DNA from 3 places in the Streptomyces sp. DSM 41931 genome. Region 1 is predicted to be linked to each of the others. Evidence: riboswitches for the same ligand, from Rfam matches in the RefSeq annotation. Region 1 holds a riboswitch; each other region holds the start of a gene.
What was found. Region 1 has a riboswitch for cobalamin ahead of ACP7TJ_RS29560 (ABC transporter substrate-binding protein). Riboswitches for the same ligand answer to the same signal wherever they lie in the genome.
Positions count from the first base shown of each region.

Region 1 (5,161 bases):
TCCGGCACGCCGTCGGGCCGGTCGGGTCCGAAGTGCACCGTGGTCGTGCCGTCCGCGCCGGAAACCGCTGCCGGGGTGGGATAGGCCTGGCTGCCGGCCCGTGGGAACCGTTGCGGGGTGTCGAGCATCGACCGCGTCTGGTTGTCGTAGACGGTGACCGACCAGAACTTCGCGGCAGGGATGTCCGGTGGGAGTACCAGTCGGTAGTACCTGCCGCCGTCGAGGGCCCGGCCCTCCTGATCCGCCATGGAGAACACGTACTGCGAGCCGACGCCGGGCAGTGGCGCCGTGAACGCCGGGCTGATGCCCACGCCCAGGTACCACCACCAGGACCGCAGGTTGAGCTTCCGGGCGCCGTCGTTCGGGCGGAGCTCGACGCCCCTGTCGGTGATGTCCGCGGGCGGGGCCAGGAACTCGTGGCCGGACACGAGCAGGCCGTTGAGCCATTGGGAGGAGGCGCCGTAGTAGTGCGCCCCCTCGGCCGGACGCGGACGGCAGGCGAGGGTGCGGGCCGTGGCGTTGCCGACGGCGGCAGCCTCGGTGAGGATCTCCCGCATCCGCGCGTCCGGCTCGAAGGGTCTGCCCTTGACGATGCCGACCGCGGCCAGCGCTCCGGCGATCTCGGGGTCGAGCGCCTCGGCCGGCTGGTCGTGCACGAGTTCGCTCGCGAGGTCGAAGTACGTCGCGTCCCCGGGCGGAACGGTGTTCATGGGCAGTCCGGAGCCTTCGACGAAGCGCGGCGGGTCGGGCCTGCGCAGCGCGGCGGTCCAGGTCTCGGCGGTCCATGGCAGCGGCGGGGCCGTGCCGCCGGTGACGATCTCCCCGATGCCGGTTCCGTAGTACCCGGGGATGTAACGGTGGATGCGCAGGCCCTCCTTGATGCGCTCGACCGCCGGCTTCGGGTCGTCGCCCTCCAGGAACGCCCGGCCGCCCAGGATGAGCCGCGTGGTGCGGGTCCGCAGCGTGAAGAACCCGCCCTCGGGAAGAGGGCCCTCGTGACCGGGTGGCACGAAGAGGTACCTGCCGCCCGCGCCCCGGTCCGGACCGGCCATGCCGGGGTCAGCGACCCAGCGGAACCACATGTCGTTGAGAAAACAGAGGGCCAGGGGCGGCACTTCCACCACCACGGGGCCCTCGGTCAGGTCGAGGAAGGTGAGGAAGTAGACGGTGTCGGCGTTCCCGGTGAGCACGAGTGTCTTGGGATCCATGAACTCCGAGAAGAGCAGGACGTCGTGGTCCTGGACTCCTGCCTCCAGGAATCCCCGGCGGGCCGCCCACAGGCTGACGCCGGAATAGGCGTCGAGGAACGCGCTGACCGCGCGCACATGGTCCACATGGTCGTAGAGGCGGTTCGCGGTCTCCTCGGTGGGCACGCCCAGCGGGAACTCCAGGGTCCCCACATGCGTCTCGACCCGCTCGGGCGTCGAGACCGACTCCATGACCCGGGGTGAGATCTGTGCGGTGCGCTGCAAGGGATCGCTCCGTTCTCGGGGAGATGCCGCCCTGCCGACCATGTGCCTCATCCACCGCTGACCACCACCGCGCCTAGGCCATCGGAGGGTCCTCACGCGGGAACGGTGCGTGGTAGGGATCCGCTCGACGCACACAGCATTGCGGGACGCCGCACCCGCCGTCAGTCCGTCTCCTGGGCGTGGGGAGCCGTCGCGGGCGGATGGGTCGGGCGGTCCCGCCCGCCGTCACGGCCGGACACCGCGACAGCGACCAGCCCCACGACGACGGCTGCGACGGCGACCCGTCCCGCCGCCCGCACCCACCAGCCCGGCCGGGCCGCGCCCCCGCCTGGCGGGCCCAGCCGTTCGGCTCGCCGGGCGGGCCGCAGCAGACGGAGCAGCAACAGCAGGGCGACCGGGAGCTGCAGCAGCCACAGCACGGTGCGCGGCCACTCCCCGTACCAGACGTTGGTCCCGTACAGCAGCGTGTGCCAGACGCTCAGCACGTACACGACGATCACGAAGCGGTGCAGGCGGCGCCAGGTGTTCGCCCCGATGCGATGCCGGACGTAGAACAGCAAACCGAGCGGGACCGCCAGGTACAGGGCGCCCTGGCCGATCGGGATGGCGACGCGGCCGGTCCCGGAGTCGTACCAGCCCGGCACGAAGGTGTCCGCGAAGGCCGCCCACACCCGCTCCGCCCAGTCCACCTTCGTCTCGTAGCGTACGAGTTCGGCCGCGAACATCAGCGCGTGCGCGAACATCAGCGCCATGGTCGTCAGGCTGGTGGTGCGGTGCCAGCGCTCCAGTACCTGCCTCGACACCGGCAGCCGGGCGGGGCGGGGTCCCGACAGCAGCAGCCCGAGCATGACCGTGCCCCAGGCCCACAGCAGGGCGGACCAGCCGAACGCCTGGCTGAGCAGGTACATCCAGTAGGTGCCGGGATCGTCCATGAACGGCATCACCGCGACGGTGTCGGAGGCTCCCGATTCCATGCGCGCCCACAGGAGGGCGAACACGAGCACGGTGACCGTCACCGCCGCGCCGGCGTCGGGCAGGGCGGCCCGCAGATCGCCGCGCAGCGCGACACGGTCACCCGGAGGCCGCTGCCTTCCTGACGGGGTCACCGCCCCGTCCTCGTCCGGCCTCACGTCCGACGTCATCAGGGCCTCCCGGGCACGGGCCACCGCAGCGGCGGTGCTCACGTGGCGTGAGGCAACAAGTCTGGCTGATGAGAGCGTGATCGGTGGAGCCGTTATCCGGCCAGAGCAGCGATGAGAAGTGCTCGGCTCCGCACGCCGTTTCGCCGTCGGTTTGGGGGAACGTAGGATCGTCCGGTCATCGCCGCGACGGGAGACAGGAAGCCGGTGCGAATCCGGCACGGTCCCGCCACTGTGACCGGGGAGCGCCCCTCCGACATGCCACTGCGCATCGCGCGGGAAGGCGGTGGGAAACGTCGATCCGGGAGTCAGGACACTGGTCCGTCGCGGGCCCGTCCGAAGGAGCGCGGACTCCAGGAGGCTTCACGTGTTCCCATTGCTCACCCCTGCCCGCACGTGCGGGTTCCTTCGTGCCACGGCCGCTGCCGTGACTCTGTCGTCCGTGCTGCTGACCACCGGGTGCGGTGCGTCCGACAGGGCCGGCGGGGACGCGGAGGCCGCCACTGCCGCGCCCTCGGGCTTCCCGGTCACCATCGACAACTGCGGCATGAGGACGACGTACGACAAGCCGCCGTCGAGGGTGGTCACCATCCACCAGCACCCGGCGGAACTCCTGCTCGCCCTCGGCCTGAAGGACCGCCTGGTCGGCACCGCCTTCCCCGACTCGGCCGTCCTGCCCGAGCTGAGGAAGGACTACGAGGCGATCCCGGAACTGGCGGAGAGGGAACCGTCGTTCGAGAAGATCCTGGACGCCGAACCCGACTTCGTCTACGGCGGCTACGGCAGCGCCTTCGCCGAGAACGAGGGCCGCTCCCGCAAGGCGTTCGCCGACGCCGGCATCGACACCTACCTCAACCGTGAGTACTGCGGCGAGAAGCGGGTGACGATGAAGGACACCTACGAGGAGATCCGCACCATCGGCACGGTCTTCGGTGTCCCGGACCGGGCCGACGAGCTGGTCGCGGACCTCGAGGGCCGCGTCGGCAAGGCCGCCGCCGAGGTCGAGGGCGAGCCCGAGGTGTCCGTCTTCGTCTACGACAGCGGCGACAAGAGCGCCTTCACCGCGGGCGGCAAGAGCCTGGGCACCGAGCTGATCCGGCTGGCCGGCGGCGAGAACGTCTTCGCCGACCTCGACGACGTCTTCGGCGACGTCTCCTGGGAGCAGGTGGTCGAGCGCAAGCCGGAAGTCATCGCCATCTACGACTACGCCGGCGCCGGGAGCGTGAAGGAGAAGAAGGAGTTCCTGCTCTCCCAGCCCGCCCTCGCCGACGTACCCGCCGTCAGGAACAAGCGGTTCGTCGTCCTGCCCTTGACCGCCACCCTGGTCGGCATCCGCTCGGCCTACGCGGTCGAGGACCTGGCCCGCGGGCTGCACCCCGAGAGCTTCCGGTGAACCGGGCCGCCACCGGCATGCCCACCGGGCGGACGGTTCCACGGCGCAAGGCCACCGGGCCGGGAACACGAGGCACGCTGTCGGCCGTCATGCTGCTGCTCCTCACCGCGTTGCTCGTCCTCTCCGCCACGGCGGGCCTCGCCATCGGCTCCGTGCACGTGCCGCCCGGCCAGGTGTGGGGCATCGTGACGCATGCTGCGGGCGCCGGCTGGCGGGAGCCGGACTGGTCACGGGCCCGGGAGACCATCGTGGTGGACGTGCGGGCGCCTCGGGTGCTGCTCGGCGCGGTCACCGGGGCCGGCCTCGCGGTCATCGGCACCGCCCTGCAGGCCCTGGTGCGCAACCCGCTCGCCGAGCCCTACCTGCTGGGCGTCTCCTCCGGGGCGTCCCTCGGCGCGGTCTCCGTGATCGTGTTCGGTGTCAGCCTCTTCGGGCCGGTCTCCCTGTCGGTGGCCGCCTTCCTGGGCGCCCTGGGCGCGCTTCTGCTCGTGTACGCCACCGCCCGCACCGGCGGACGCATCACCTCGTCGCGGCTGGTGCTGTCCGGGGTGGCGGTCGCGGCGGTGCTCACCGCGGTCCTCGATCTGCTGCTGCTCACCACCGGCCGCGGCAACGAGGCGCGCGCTGTCCTCGCCTGGACCCTCGGCGGTCTCGGCGGCGTCAGCTGGGGCACGCTGTGGCTGCCGAGCACGGCCCTGGTGTTCGGTCTCGGCGTCCTCATGGCGCAGGCACGCAGCCTGAACCTGCTGCTGGCCGGCGAGGAGGCGGCGACCACGATGGGGCTGGACGTGGCCCGGTTCCGCGCCCGGCTGTTCGTCCTGCTCTCCCTCGTCACGGGCGTGCTGGTCGCGGCGGCCGGGCCGATCGGCTTCGTCGGCCTGATGATGCCGCACATCGTGCGTCTGTTCGTCGGTGGCGACCACCGCCGGGTCCTGCCGACGGCGGCACTCGGCGGAGCGGTCTTCCTGATCTGGGCCGACATCGCCGCACGGACGATCGCCGCGCCGATGGAAATACCCGTCGGCGTCCTCACGGCCCTGTGCGGCGGGCCGTTCTTCCTGTGGCTGATGCGCAGGGACGCCCGGCGCGGCACCGACCGAGGAGGGGCATGACCGCGACCGAACTGAGCGTCGACGGTGTCACGCTCACCGCCGGAG
Region 1 covers NZ_CP189902.1:6,458,491-6,463,651, reverse strand. Annotated here, with positions in the region: gene ACP7TJ_RS29570 (DUF1254 domain-containing protein) at 1-1,472, opposite strand, end outside; gene ACP7TJ_RS29565 (ferric reductase-like transmembrane domain-containing protein) at 1,634-2,614, opposite strand; cobalamin riboswitch at 2,762-2,950, shown strand; gene ACP7TJ_RS29560 (ABC transporter substrate-binding protein) at 2,979-4,004, shown strand; gene ACP7TJ_RS29555 (FecCD family ABC transporter permease) at 4,022-5,116, shown strand; gene ACP7TJ_RS29550 (ABC transporter ATP-binding protein) at 5,113-5,161, shown strand, end outside.

Region 2 (5,161 bases), 1.7 Mb from region 1:
CAACGTCGGCGATCAGTGAGGGGACGGGAGCCGTCTGATGTCGCAAACCCCGCAAACAACACCGGAGCCGGTGGTGACGCCCATGCGCGTCGTCATCGGCATCTGCCTGCTCGCACCATTCGTCGCCATGCTCTGGGTCGGCTCCTACGCCAAGACCGACCCGGTGTTCATCGGCATCCCCTTCTTCTACTGGTACCAGATGCTGTGGGTGCTGATCTCGACCGCGCTGACGATGGTCGCGTACCAGCTCTGGCAGCGTGACCAGCGCGCCCGCTCGAACCGGAAGGGCGGTGCGGAGCAGTGAACGACGGCGTGAACGGCGTGGCACTCGCCGTCTTCATCTTCTTCTTCGTGCTCGTCACCGTGATGGGCTTCCTGGCCGCGCGCTGGCGCAGGGCCGCGAACGAGCACACCCTCGACGAATGGGGCCTGGGCGGGCGCTCGTTCGGCACCTGGGTCACCTGGTTCCTGCTGGGCGGCGACCTGTACACCGCGTACACCTTCGTGGCCGTCCCGGCGGCGATCTACGCGGCGGGCGCGGCCGGCTTCTTCGCGGTGCCGTACACGATCCTCGTGTATCCGCTGATCTTCACCTTCCTGCCCCGGCTGTGGTCGGTGTCGCACAAGCACGGCTATGTGACGACCTCCGACTTCGTGCGCGGGCGGTTCGGCTCGAAGGGGCTGTCGCTGGCCGTCGCGGTCACCGGCATCCTGGCGACGATGCCGTACATCGCGTTGCAGCTGGTCGGCATCCAGGCCGTGCTGGACGTGATGGGCGTCGGCGGCGGCGAGAACACCAACTGGTTCATCAAGGACCTGCCGCTGCTCATCGCCTTCGGCGTGCTCGCCGCGTACACCTACTCGTCGGGGCTGCGGGCGCCCGCGCTGATCGCGTTCGTCAAGGACACGCTGATCTACATCGTGATCGCGGTGGCGATCATCTACATCCCGATCAAGCTGGGCGGGTTCGACGAGATCTTCGCCTCCGCGCAGGAGGCGTACAGCCAGACCAACCCGGCCACCGGTGCGCCGCGCGGCTCCCTGGTGCCGGGTGAGGCGGGCCAGTGGACGTACGCCACGCTGGCGCTGGGCTCGGCGCTCGCACTGTTCATGTACCCGCACTCGATCACCGCGACGCTGTCCTCCCGCAGCCGTGAGGTGATCCGCCGCAACACCACGATCCTGCCGCTGTACTCGCTGATGCTGGGCCTGCTGGCGCTGCTCGGGTTCATGGCGATCGCGGCCGGGGTGAAGGTGCAGAACGGCCAGCTGGCCATCCCTCAGCTGTTCGAGAACATGTTCCCGGACTGGTTCGCCGGGGTGGCCTTCGCGGCGATCGGCATCGGCGCGCTGGTGCCGGCGGCGATCATGTCGATCGCGGCGGCGAACCTGTTCACCCGCAACATCTACAAGGACTTCATCAAGCCGGACGCGACGCCCAAGCAGGAGACCGCGGTCTCCAAGATCGTGTCCCTGCTGGTGAAGGTGGGCGCGCTGGTCTTCGTGCTGACCATGGACAAGACCGTCGCAATCAACTTCCAGCTGCTGGGCGGCATCTGGATCCTGCAGACCTTCCCTGCGCTGGTGGGCGGCCTGTTCACCCGCTGGTTCCACCGCTGGGCGCTGATCGGCGGCTGGGCGGTCGGCATGATCTACGGCACGGTCGCCGCGTACGGGGTGGCGTCGCCGACGCAGAAGCACTTCGGCGGGTCCGCCAAGGAGATCCCGGGCATCGGGGAGATCGGCTACATCGGTCTCACCGCCTTCGTGATCAACGTGGTGGTCACGGTCGTCCTGACCTTCGTCATGCGGGCTCTCAAGGCGCCCGAGGGCATCGACCAGACCAAGCCGGAGGACTACACGGCGGACTCGGGCGACCCCGGAGTCCAGGTGGAGCTCCCGCCGGCCACGGCGGGCAGCGCGCACTGACGCCGTCGCGTACGAGGCAGCGGGCCGCCGGTGGAAAACCGGCGGCCCGCTGCCGTACCCGTGCGGCAGACTCCCCCGCATGGACATCGTCATCCGGCCGGCGACGACCGGCGAACACGCGGAACTCGGTGAGATCACCGCGCAGGCCTATCTCGGCGACGGGCTGCTGGACTTCGGGGAGAGCGACGCCTACCTGGGCGAGCTGCGGGACGTGGCGAAGCGGGCGGCGGCCGCCGAGGTGCTGGTCGCCGTGGAGCACGGCACGCTGCTGGGCGGGGTGACCTTCGTGCCGGGGCCCGGGCCGATGGCCGACATAGCGGGGCCGGGCGAGGCGGAGATACGGATGCTGGCGGTGGCCCGCGCGGGCCGGGGCCGCGGGGCCGGGGAGGCTCTGGTGCGCGCCTGTGTCGACCGGGCACGAGGGATCGAGGGGTGCGGGCAGATCGTGCTGTCGACCCAGCGCACCATGCACTCCGCCCACCGGATCTACGAGCGGCTGGGCTTCACCCGCACCCCGGACCGGGACTGGAACCCGCTGCCGGAGCTGGACGACATCATGCTCCTCACCTACGAGTTGACGCTCTGACACCGGTCCGACACAACATATGGGGGTGCTGGCGGCACCCGGCACAAGATGTATGCTCATGCTCGCTGTCGCCGCAGGGGAATCCGGTGCGAATCCGGAACTGTCCCGCAACGGTGTACCCCTGCCTGCCCACGGGCGCGCACGGGAGTCAGTCCGAGGACCTGCCGACAGTGCGCCCGGCCCTTCCGGTCCCGGGTGCCCTGACGTCCGGGCCTCGCGGAATGGGCCGGTGGACGCGACGCCGTGTGCGTTCGTGTGCTGCCCCCTGCGCTCTTCGAGGCCCCCGTGCCGAGCGAGGGAGAGCCCCACGTGACCATCGCGCCAGCCGATCCGGCTTCAGCGACCCGCGTGACCGAGGAGAGTGACGGCCCCGGGGCCGCGCTGCTGCGGACCCTGACCCAGCTGACCGCCGACCTGCCCGACGCCGACCCCGGCCGGGTGGCCGCCGCCGCGCTGCGCGGCCGGTCCGCCGCCGCCGACGAGGCGGAGCTGCGGGACCTGGCCACCGAGGCGGCGGCCGGGCTGATCTCCGAGGACCCCGCGTACTCCCGGCTCGCCGCCCGGCTGCTGACCCTCGGCATCCGTGCCGAGGCCGCCTCGCAGGGCGTCACCTCGTTCACCGGCTCGGTGGCCGCCGGGCACCGGGAGGGCCTGATCGGCGACCGCACCGCCGCCTTCGTCCGGCTCCACGCGGCCCGGCTGGACGCGCTGATCGACACGGACGCCGACGACCGGTTCGGCTACTTCGGGCTGCGCACCCTGCACAGCCGCTACCTGCTGCGCCACCCCGCCACCCGCAAGGTCGTCGAGACGCCCCAGCACTTCCTGCTGCGGGTCGCCTGCGGGCTCGCCGAGGACGAGAGCGAGCGGGCGCTGGAGGAGGTCGCCGCCCTCTACGGGCTGATGAGCCAGCTGGACTACCTTCCCTCCTCCCCCACGCTGTTCAACTCCGGCACCCGCCACCCGCAGATGTCGTCCTGCTACCTCCTGGACTCCCCCAGGGACGAGCTGGACTCCCTCTACGAGCGCTACCACCAGGTCGCCCGCCTCTCCAAGCACGCCGGCGGCATCGGCCTGTCCTTCTCCCGCGTCCGCGCCCGGGGTTCGCTGATCCGCGGCACCAACGGCCACTCCAACGGCATCGTCCCGTTCCTGAAGACGCTGGACGCCTCGGTCGCCGCCGTGAACCAGGGCGGCCGGCGCAAGGGCGCGGCCGCGGTCTACCTGGAGACCTGGCACGCGGACATCGAGGAGTTCCTCGAACTGCGCGACAACACCGGTGAGGACGCCCGCCGTACGCACAACCTGAACCTGGCGCACTGGGTGCCGGACGAGTTCATGCGCCGGGTCGCCGACGACGCGCAGTGGTCGCTGTTCTCCCCGGTGGACGTGCCCGGGCTGGTCGACCTGTGGGGCGAGGAGTTCGACGCGGCCTACCGCGCCGCCGAGGCGAAGGGCCTGGCCCGCAGGACGCTCCCGGCCCGCGAGCTGTACGGCCGGATGATGCGCACCCTCGCGCAGACCGGCAACGGCTGGATGACCTTCAAGGACACCGCCAACCGCACCGCCAACCAGACCGCCGAGCCGGGCCACGTCGTCCACTCCTCCAACCTGTGCACGGAGATCCTGGAGGTCACCGACGACGGGGAGACGGCGGTCTGCAACCTCGGCTCGGTCAACCTCGCGGCCTTCGCCGGCGCGGACGGCATGGACTGGGAGCGCCTGGACGCGGCGGTCCGCACCGCCGTGACGTTCCTGGACCGGGTGGTCGACATCAACTTCTACCCGACCGAGGAGGCGTCCCGGTCCAACAGCCGCTGGCGCCCGGTGGGTCTGGGCGTGATGGGGCTCCAGGACGTGTTCTTCCGGATGCGGATGCCCTTCGACTCCCCCGAGGCGAAGGCGCTGTCCACCCGGATCGCCGAGCGGATCATGCTCGCCGCGTACGAGACGTCCGCCGCCCTCGCGGAGCGGCACGGGCCGCTGCCCGCCTGGGAGAAGACCCGTACCGCGCGGGGCGTGCTGCACCCCGACCACTACGGCGTCGAGCTCGCCTGGCCGGAGCGCTGGGAGGCGCTGCGGACCCGGATCGCCGCCACGGGCCTGCGCAACGCGCTGCTGCTGGCGATCGCGCCCACCGCGACCATCGCGTCCATCGCCGGCGTGTACGAGTGCATCGAGCCGCAGGTGTCCAACCTGTTCAAGCGCGAGACGCTGTCCGGGGAGTTCCTCCAGGTCAACTCGTACCTGGTGAACGATCTCAAGCGGCTCGGCGTGTGGGACGCGCGCACCCGGGAGGCGCTGCGCGAGGCAAACGGCTCGGTGCAGGACTTCGCGTGGGTCCCCGAGGACGTACGGCGGCTGTACCGCACGGCGTGGGAGATCCCGCAGCGCGGGCTGATCGACATGGCCGCCGCCCGCACCCCGTTCCTGGACCAGGCGCAGTCGCTCAACCTGTTCCTGGAGACGCCGACCATCGGGAAGCTCTCCTCGATGTACGCCTACGCCTGGAAGCAGGGGCTGAAGACCACCTACTACCTGCGCTCCCGCCCGGCGACCCGGATCGCCCGCGCGGCCCGCGCCGCCGTGCCCGTCCAGCAGCCGGCCGACCCCGAGGCCGTCGCCTGCTCCCTCGAGAACCCCGAA
Region 2 covers NZ_CP189902.1:4,759,386-4,764,546, reverse strand. Annotated here, with positions in the region: gene ACP7TJ_RS22215 (DUF3311 domain-containing protein) at 38-304, shown strand; gene mctP (monocarboxylate uptake permease MctP) at 301-1,929, shown strand; gene ACP7TJ_RS22205 (GNAT family N-acetyltransferase) at 2,009-2,515, shown strand; cobalamin riboswitch at 2,531-2,698, shown strand; gene ACP7TJ_RS22200 (ribonucleoside-diphosphate reductase subunit alpha) at 2,825-5,161, shown strand, end outside.
Region 2: another riboswitch for cobalamin. It lies ahead of ACP7TJ_RS22200 (ribonucleoside-diphosphate reductase subunit alpha); the one in region 1 lies ahead of ACP7TJ_RS29560 (ABC transporter substrate-binding protein).

Region 3 (5,161 bases), 880 kb from region 1:
CGGCTCGTCCAGGATCAGCACCCGCGGCCGCATCGCGACCGCGCCCGCGATCGCCGTCCGCTTGCGCTGCCCGTACGACAGCAGATGGGTGGGCCGGTCGGCGAGCGCGGCGATGTCCAGCGCCTCCAGCGCCTCCGCGACCCGCGCGCGCACTTCCGCGTCGGGCAGCCCGAGGTTCAGCGGCCCGAACGACACGTCCTGCCCCACGGACGCGGCGAACAACTGGTCGTCCGGGTCCTGCACCACCAGCTGCACGGTGGTGCGCAGCACCGTCAGACCCTTCCGGTCGTGCCGCACCGCACGGCCCGACAGCAGCAACTCCCCGCCGTGGGGCCGCAGTCCGCCGCTCAGCAGCCGCATCAGCGTGGTCTTGCCGCTGCCGTTGCGGCCCAGCAGCGCCAGCGCCCGTCCCTCGCGCACCTCGAAGTCGAGCCCGGTGAACACCGGCGGCCCGTCCTCGTACGCGAACGACACGTCCCGCAGTGCCACCAGCACGGATCCGCTCACGACAGGGGCCTTTCCAGTACGAAGGTGAGGGCGGCCAGCGCCGCCAGGAGCGCGCCGCTCGCGGCCGTGAACCGGGCGGACACCCGGGCCTCGGGCACCAGCACGCGCAGGGCGCCGTCGTAGCCGCGGCCCGCGAGCCCGGTCTGCAGCCGCGCCGCCCGGTCGAAGGACCGGACGAACGCGGTCGCGCCGAGCCCGCCGAGCGAACGCCAGGCCGCCGCACGGGTGGTGTGCCCGAGCCGCGCCGCCTGCGCCCGGTGCACCCGGCGCACCGAGTCCAGCAGCAGAAAGCTCATCCGGTACGTCACCAGCGCCACGTCCACGAGCGGCGCGGGCACCCCGGCGCGCACCAGCCGCGGCAGCAGGTCCGACATCGGTGTGGTGAACGCGAACAGCAGCACGCCCAGCGAGGCCGCCGAGGTGCGCAGCAGCAACTCCCCGGCACGCAGCGGTCCGTCCTCGGCCGGCGACACGAAACCGCCGGGTCCGCCCACCCGCACCAGCAGGGTCAGCGCCCCGGTGACGCAGAACCCCAGCGGCACCCGGTACGCCCGCCACAGCCGCCCGGCCGGCACCCCCGCCGGGCCGAGCAGCAGCACCAGCGCGGTGACCAGCACCAGCGCGGCGCCCGGCCACGGGGGCAGCGAGACCGCGAGGACGGTGAGGCCGAGGCCGAGGACGGCCTTGTCCACGGGATGTCGGCGGCGCCAGCGGCTGCTGTGCGCCGCCGCGTCGATCGGCAGCACGGATCCGTCAGTCCCGTCCGCCGTCGGCGCCGGTGCGTGCCCCCGCGTCCGTGTCCCCCGCGACGGACCGCTCACGGGCCCGCGCCTCGCCCTGCCGGCGCCCGCGCCGCAGCCCGAAGTAGTACGCCAGGACGCCCGCGCCGATCGCGGCCTGGAGGGCGAACAGCGCCGACTCGACCTCCCCGGACGGCGGTTCGTACAGCGGCGAGAACCACGGCTCGTAGTCCGGGTCGATCTCGGTGATCGCGGTCTCCGCCTCGCCGTCCGCCCCGGTGAACGGCTCCTCCTTGTGGTCGCCGAGCCCGAGCGCCAGCGGGATCACGGCGAGGGCCGCGACGAGCAGCAGGAGCAGGGTGTTGATCCTCGCGTTGCGCCTCACCGGGCCACCGCCCCGGCCGACTCGGCCCGCTTGCCGCCGGCCGCCGAGGTGACCAGCACCCCGAGCCGGGTCAGCTCGCCCTTGCTGGACTGCACCAGCAGACGCATCACCAGCACGGTCAGCAGCCCCTCGCTGACCGCGAGCGGAATCTGCGTGACGGCGAAGATGGAGCCGAACTTCCCCAGCGCGCCCAGGAATCCGCTGCCCGGGTCGGGGAACGCCAGCGCCAGCTGGACGCTGGTCACGCAGTACGTCGACAGGTCGGCGACGAACGCGCCGCAGAACACCGCGCCCATCAGCGGCACGCCGTACCGGCGCAGCAGCCGGTAGACGCCGTACCCCGCCCAGGGGCCGACGACCGCCAGGGAGAAGACGTTGGCGCCGAGCGTGGTGAGCCCGCCGTGGGCGAGCAGCAGCGCCTGGAACAGCAGGGTGATGGTCCCGAGCACCGCCATGACCGGCGGCCGGAACAGGATCGCGCCCAGCCCGGTGCCGGTGGGGTGGGAGCAACTCCCGGTCACCGAGGGCAGTTTCAGCGCGGACAGGACGAAGGTGAACGCTCCCGACGCGCCCAGCAGCAGCGTGCTCTCGGGATGTTCTCTGACGTCACGGACGAGCGACCGGGCTCCGTGGACGACGAAGGGCGCGGATACGACGCCCCAGGCGACCGCGTGCGCCGGAGGCAGGAAACCCTCGGCAATGTGCATGGCTCAGCACACCCTCTCCAGCACCTCGTGGATGGTTGACGCGCCTTGGCCGGTCTCCTGGCTGACGGGTACCACCGCCCGTGCTCCGCCTTCCCGGGTCCCGAAGAACCCAGTGGCTGCCCGTGAGGGCCGGAGCCGGACTTCCCGATCACAGTGGCGAGGGCCGCACCGGTATCGCACCGATTTCCCGTCACCAAGGCGTGGTGACAGTAGTCCCCGTCGCGGTCCGGTGACAAGCGGCGACGGGGGCGCGCGGAGGGCGCCCGGCGGCTCGGGACCCGGCGCACACCTGCGCGTTCGGGCAGCCCGGCGACCGGGGTGACTGGGGGGCCGCCGTCCTGGGCAAGGTCTTCCTGCAACTAATATGCAAGAGCGATTTTCCAGCAACAGGGATGTGAGGTTCGATGACGACCCGACGACGCATACGGGGCGCCGCCGCCGTGCTGGCGACGGCCGCGGCGGTCGCCGCCTGCTCGGCACCGGGCTCCGGCGGCGCGGACGGCGCGGCGGCCGGCGAGTCCGTGGTGATCGGCGTCTCCACCGAGCCCGACACCCTCAGCCCGCTCCTCGGCTACGGCAAGGACGGCAACTCCAAGCTCTTCGACGGCCTCCTCGCCCGCACCGCCGACATGACCCTCGAACCCGCCCTGGCCACGGCACTTCCGCGGATCACGGACGGCGGACGCACCTACACCTACACCCTGCGCAAGGGCGTCAGGTTCAGCGACGGCAAGCCGCTGACCGCGCGGGACGTCGTCTTCACGTACCGCACGGTGCTCGACGACGACACCAACAACACCGCCAAGAGCGAACTCGCGGCCGTCAAGGACGTCCGGGCGGTGGGCGACGACACGGTCGTCTTCACCCTCCACCACCCCTACGCGCCGTTCGCCGCCCGCACGGTGCTGCCGATCGTCCCCGAGCACGTCGCCGGCGGGCAGGACCCCAACACCGGCCCCTTCAACACCAAGCCGGTCGGCACCGGACCGTACGTCCTCGCCGACTGGCGCAAGGGCGAGAAGCTCACCTTCAAGGCCAACCCGCACTACTGGGGCGGCGCCCCGAAGGTGAAGAAACTCACCATGGCGATCGTCCCCGACGACGACGTCCGCGCCACCCGGCTCCGCTCCGGCGACCTCGACGGCGCGGTCCTCCCGCCCAACCTCGCCGCCACCTTCAAGGGCGACGACGACAAGAAGACGTACCGGGCCACCTCCTACGACGTCCGCGTCGTCACCCTCCCCAGCGGCAACCCCGTCACCGGCGACACCGCGATCCGCCGCGCCCTCGACCTCGCCGTCGACCGGCAGGCCATGGTCGACAAGATCCTCGACGGCGCCGGCCGCCCCGCCTACGGCCCGCTGCCCGTCGACGACCCCTGGTTCGCCGAGGACGTCGAGCGCCCGCGCGACCTCGCCGAGGCCGGCCGCGTCCTCGACGCCGCCGGCTGGACGAAGGGCGAGGACGGCGTCCGCGCCAAGGACGGCCGCCCCGCCCGCTTCACGCTGTACTACCCCTCCGGCGACAAGGTCCGCCAGGACCACGCCCTCGCCTACGCCTCCGACGCCAAGAAGGCCGGCATCGACGTCCGGGTGGAGAGCGCCACCTGGGAGGTCATCGAGCCCCGCATGCACCGGGACGCCGTCCTCGCGGGCTTCGGCAGCACCGGCGACCCCGACTTCGGGCTCTACACGATGCTGCACTCCTCCCTCGCCGGCGACGGCTTCAACAACATGGCCCACTACGACAACCCGGCCGTCGACCGCGCCCTGGAGACCGGCCGCCGCACCCAGGACCCCGAGGCCCGCAAGGCCGCCTACGCCGCCCTCCAGCGCGCCCTCGTCAAGAACCCCGGCTACACCTTCCTCACCCACATCGACCACCTGTACGTGCTCGCCGACCGCTGGAAGGGCCTCACCACCCAGACCGAGCCGCACGAGCACGGCTTCGCCGCCGGACCCTGGTGGAACGTCGAGGACTGGCAGCCCACGCCATGACCCACGCCCCCTGGCGCGCCATGGCACGGCTCACGGCGCGCCGCGCGCTGTACGCCGTGCCGGTGCTCCTCGTCGTCACCTTCGGCGTCTTCGCCGTGGCCGCCGCGTCCCCCTTCGACCCGGTGAAGGCGTACGCGGGCACCGCCGCGCTCGGCGCCGACCAGGAGACCCTGGACCGGCTGCGGGACAACCTCGGCGTGGACCGGCCGTTCACCGCCCGCTGGTGGGACTGGCTGACCTCCGCCCTCGGCGGCGACCTCGGCCTCTCGGCGGTGATGCGCCAGCCGGTGGCCGAGGTCATCGGCGAACGCCTGGTGTGGTCCACGCTGTTGTGCGCCGTCGCGTTCGCCGCGGCCGTGCTGCTCGGCACGGTGCTCGGCGTGCTCGCCGCCCGCCGCCCCGGCTCCCTCGTGGACCGTGCGGTCACCTCCGCCGCGTACGTCCTGGAGGCCGCCCCGGTCTTCTGGATCGCCCTGCTCGCCGTCTGGCTGTTCGCCCTCCAGCTGGACGTCCTCCCGGCGGGCGGCCTCACCGACACCGGCAGCGACCGGGTGACCTTCGGCGGCCTGGTCCAGCACCTGGTGCTCCCCGCCGGCGTCCTCGCCGTCTCCCAACTGCCCTGGTTCACGCTGTACGTCCGTCAGGGCGTCGGCGACGCCCTCGCGGAGGACCCCGTGCGCGGGGCGAGGGCGCGCGGCCTGAGCGAACGCACCGTGCTGCTCGGCCATGCCCTGCGCTCCGGACTGCTGCCGGTGCTCACGCTCATCGGCTCCCGGGTGCCGGAACTCATCACCGGGGCGCTGCTGGTGGAGACCGTCTTCAGCT
Region 3 covers NZ_CP189902.1:5,578,777-5,583,937, forward strand. Annotated here, with positions in the region: gene ACP7TJ_RS25675 (energy-coupling factor ABC transporter ATP-binding protein) at 1-507, opposite strand, end outside; gene cbiQ (cobalt ECF transporter T component CbiQ) at 504-1,253, opposite strand; gene ACP7TJ_RS25685 (energy-coupling factor ABC transporter substrate-binding protein) at 1,261-1,632, opposite strand; gene ACP7TJ_RS25690 (energy-coupling factor ABC transporter permease) at 1,629-2,339, opposite strand; cobalamin riboswitch at 2,370-2,552, opposite strand; gene ACP7TJ_RS25695 (ABC transporter substrate-binding protein) at 2,744-4,336, shown strand; gene ACP7TJ_RS25700 (ABC transporter permease) at 4,357-5,161, shown strand, end outside.
Region 3: another riboswitch for cobalamin. It lies ahead of ACP7TJ_RS25690 (energy-coupling factor ABC transporter permease); the one in region 1 lies ahead of ACP7TJ_RS29560 (ABC transporter substrate-binding protein).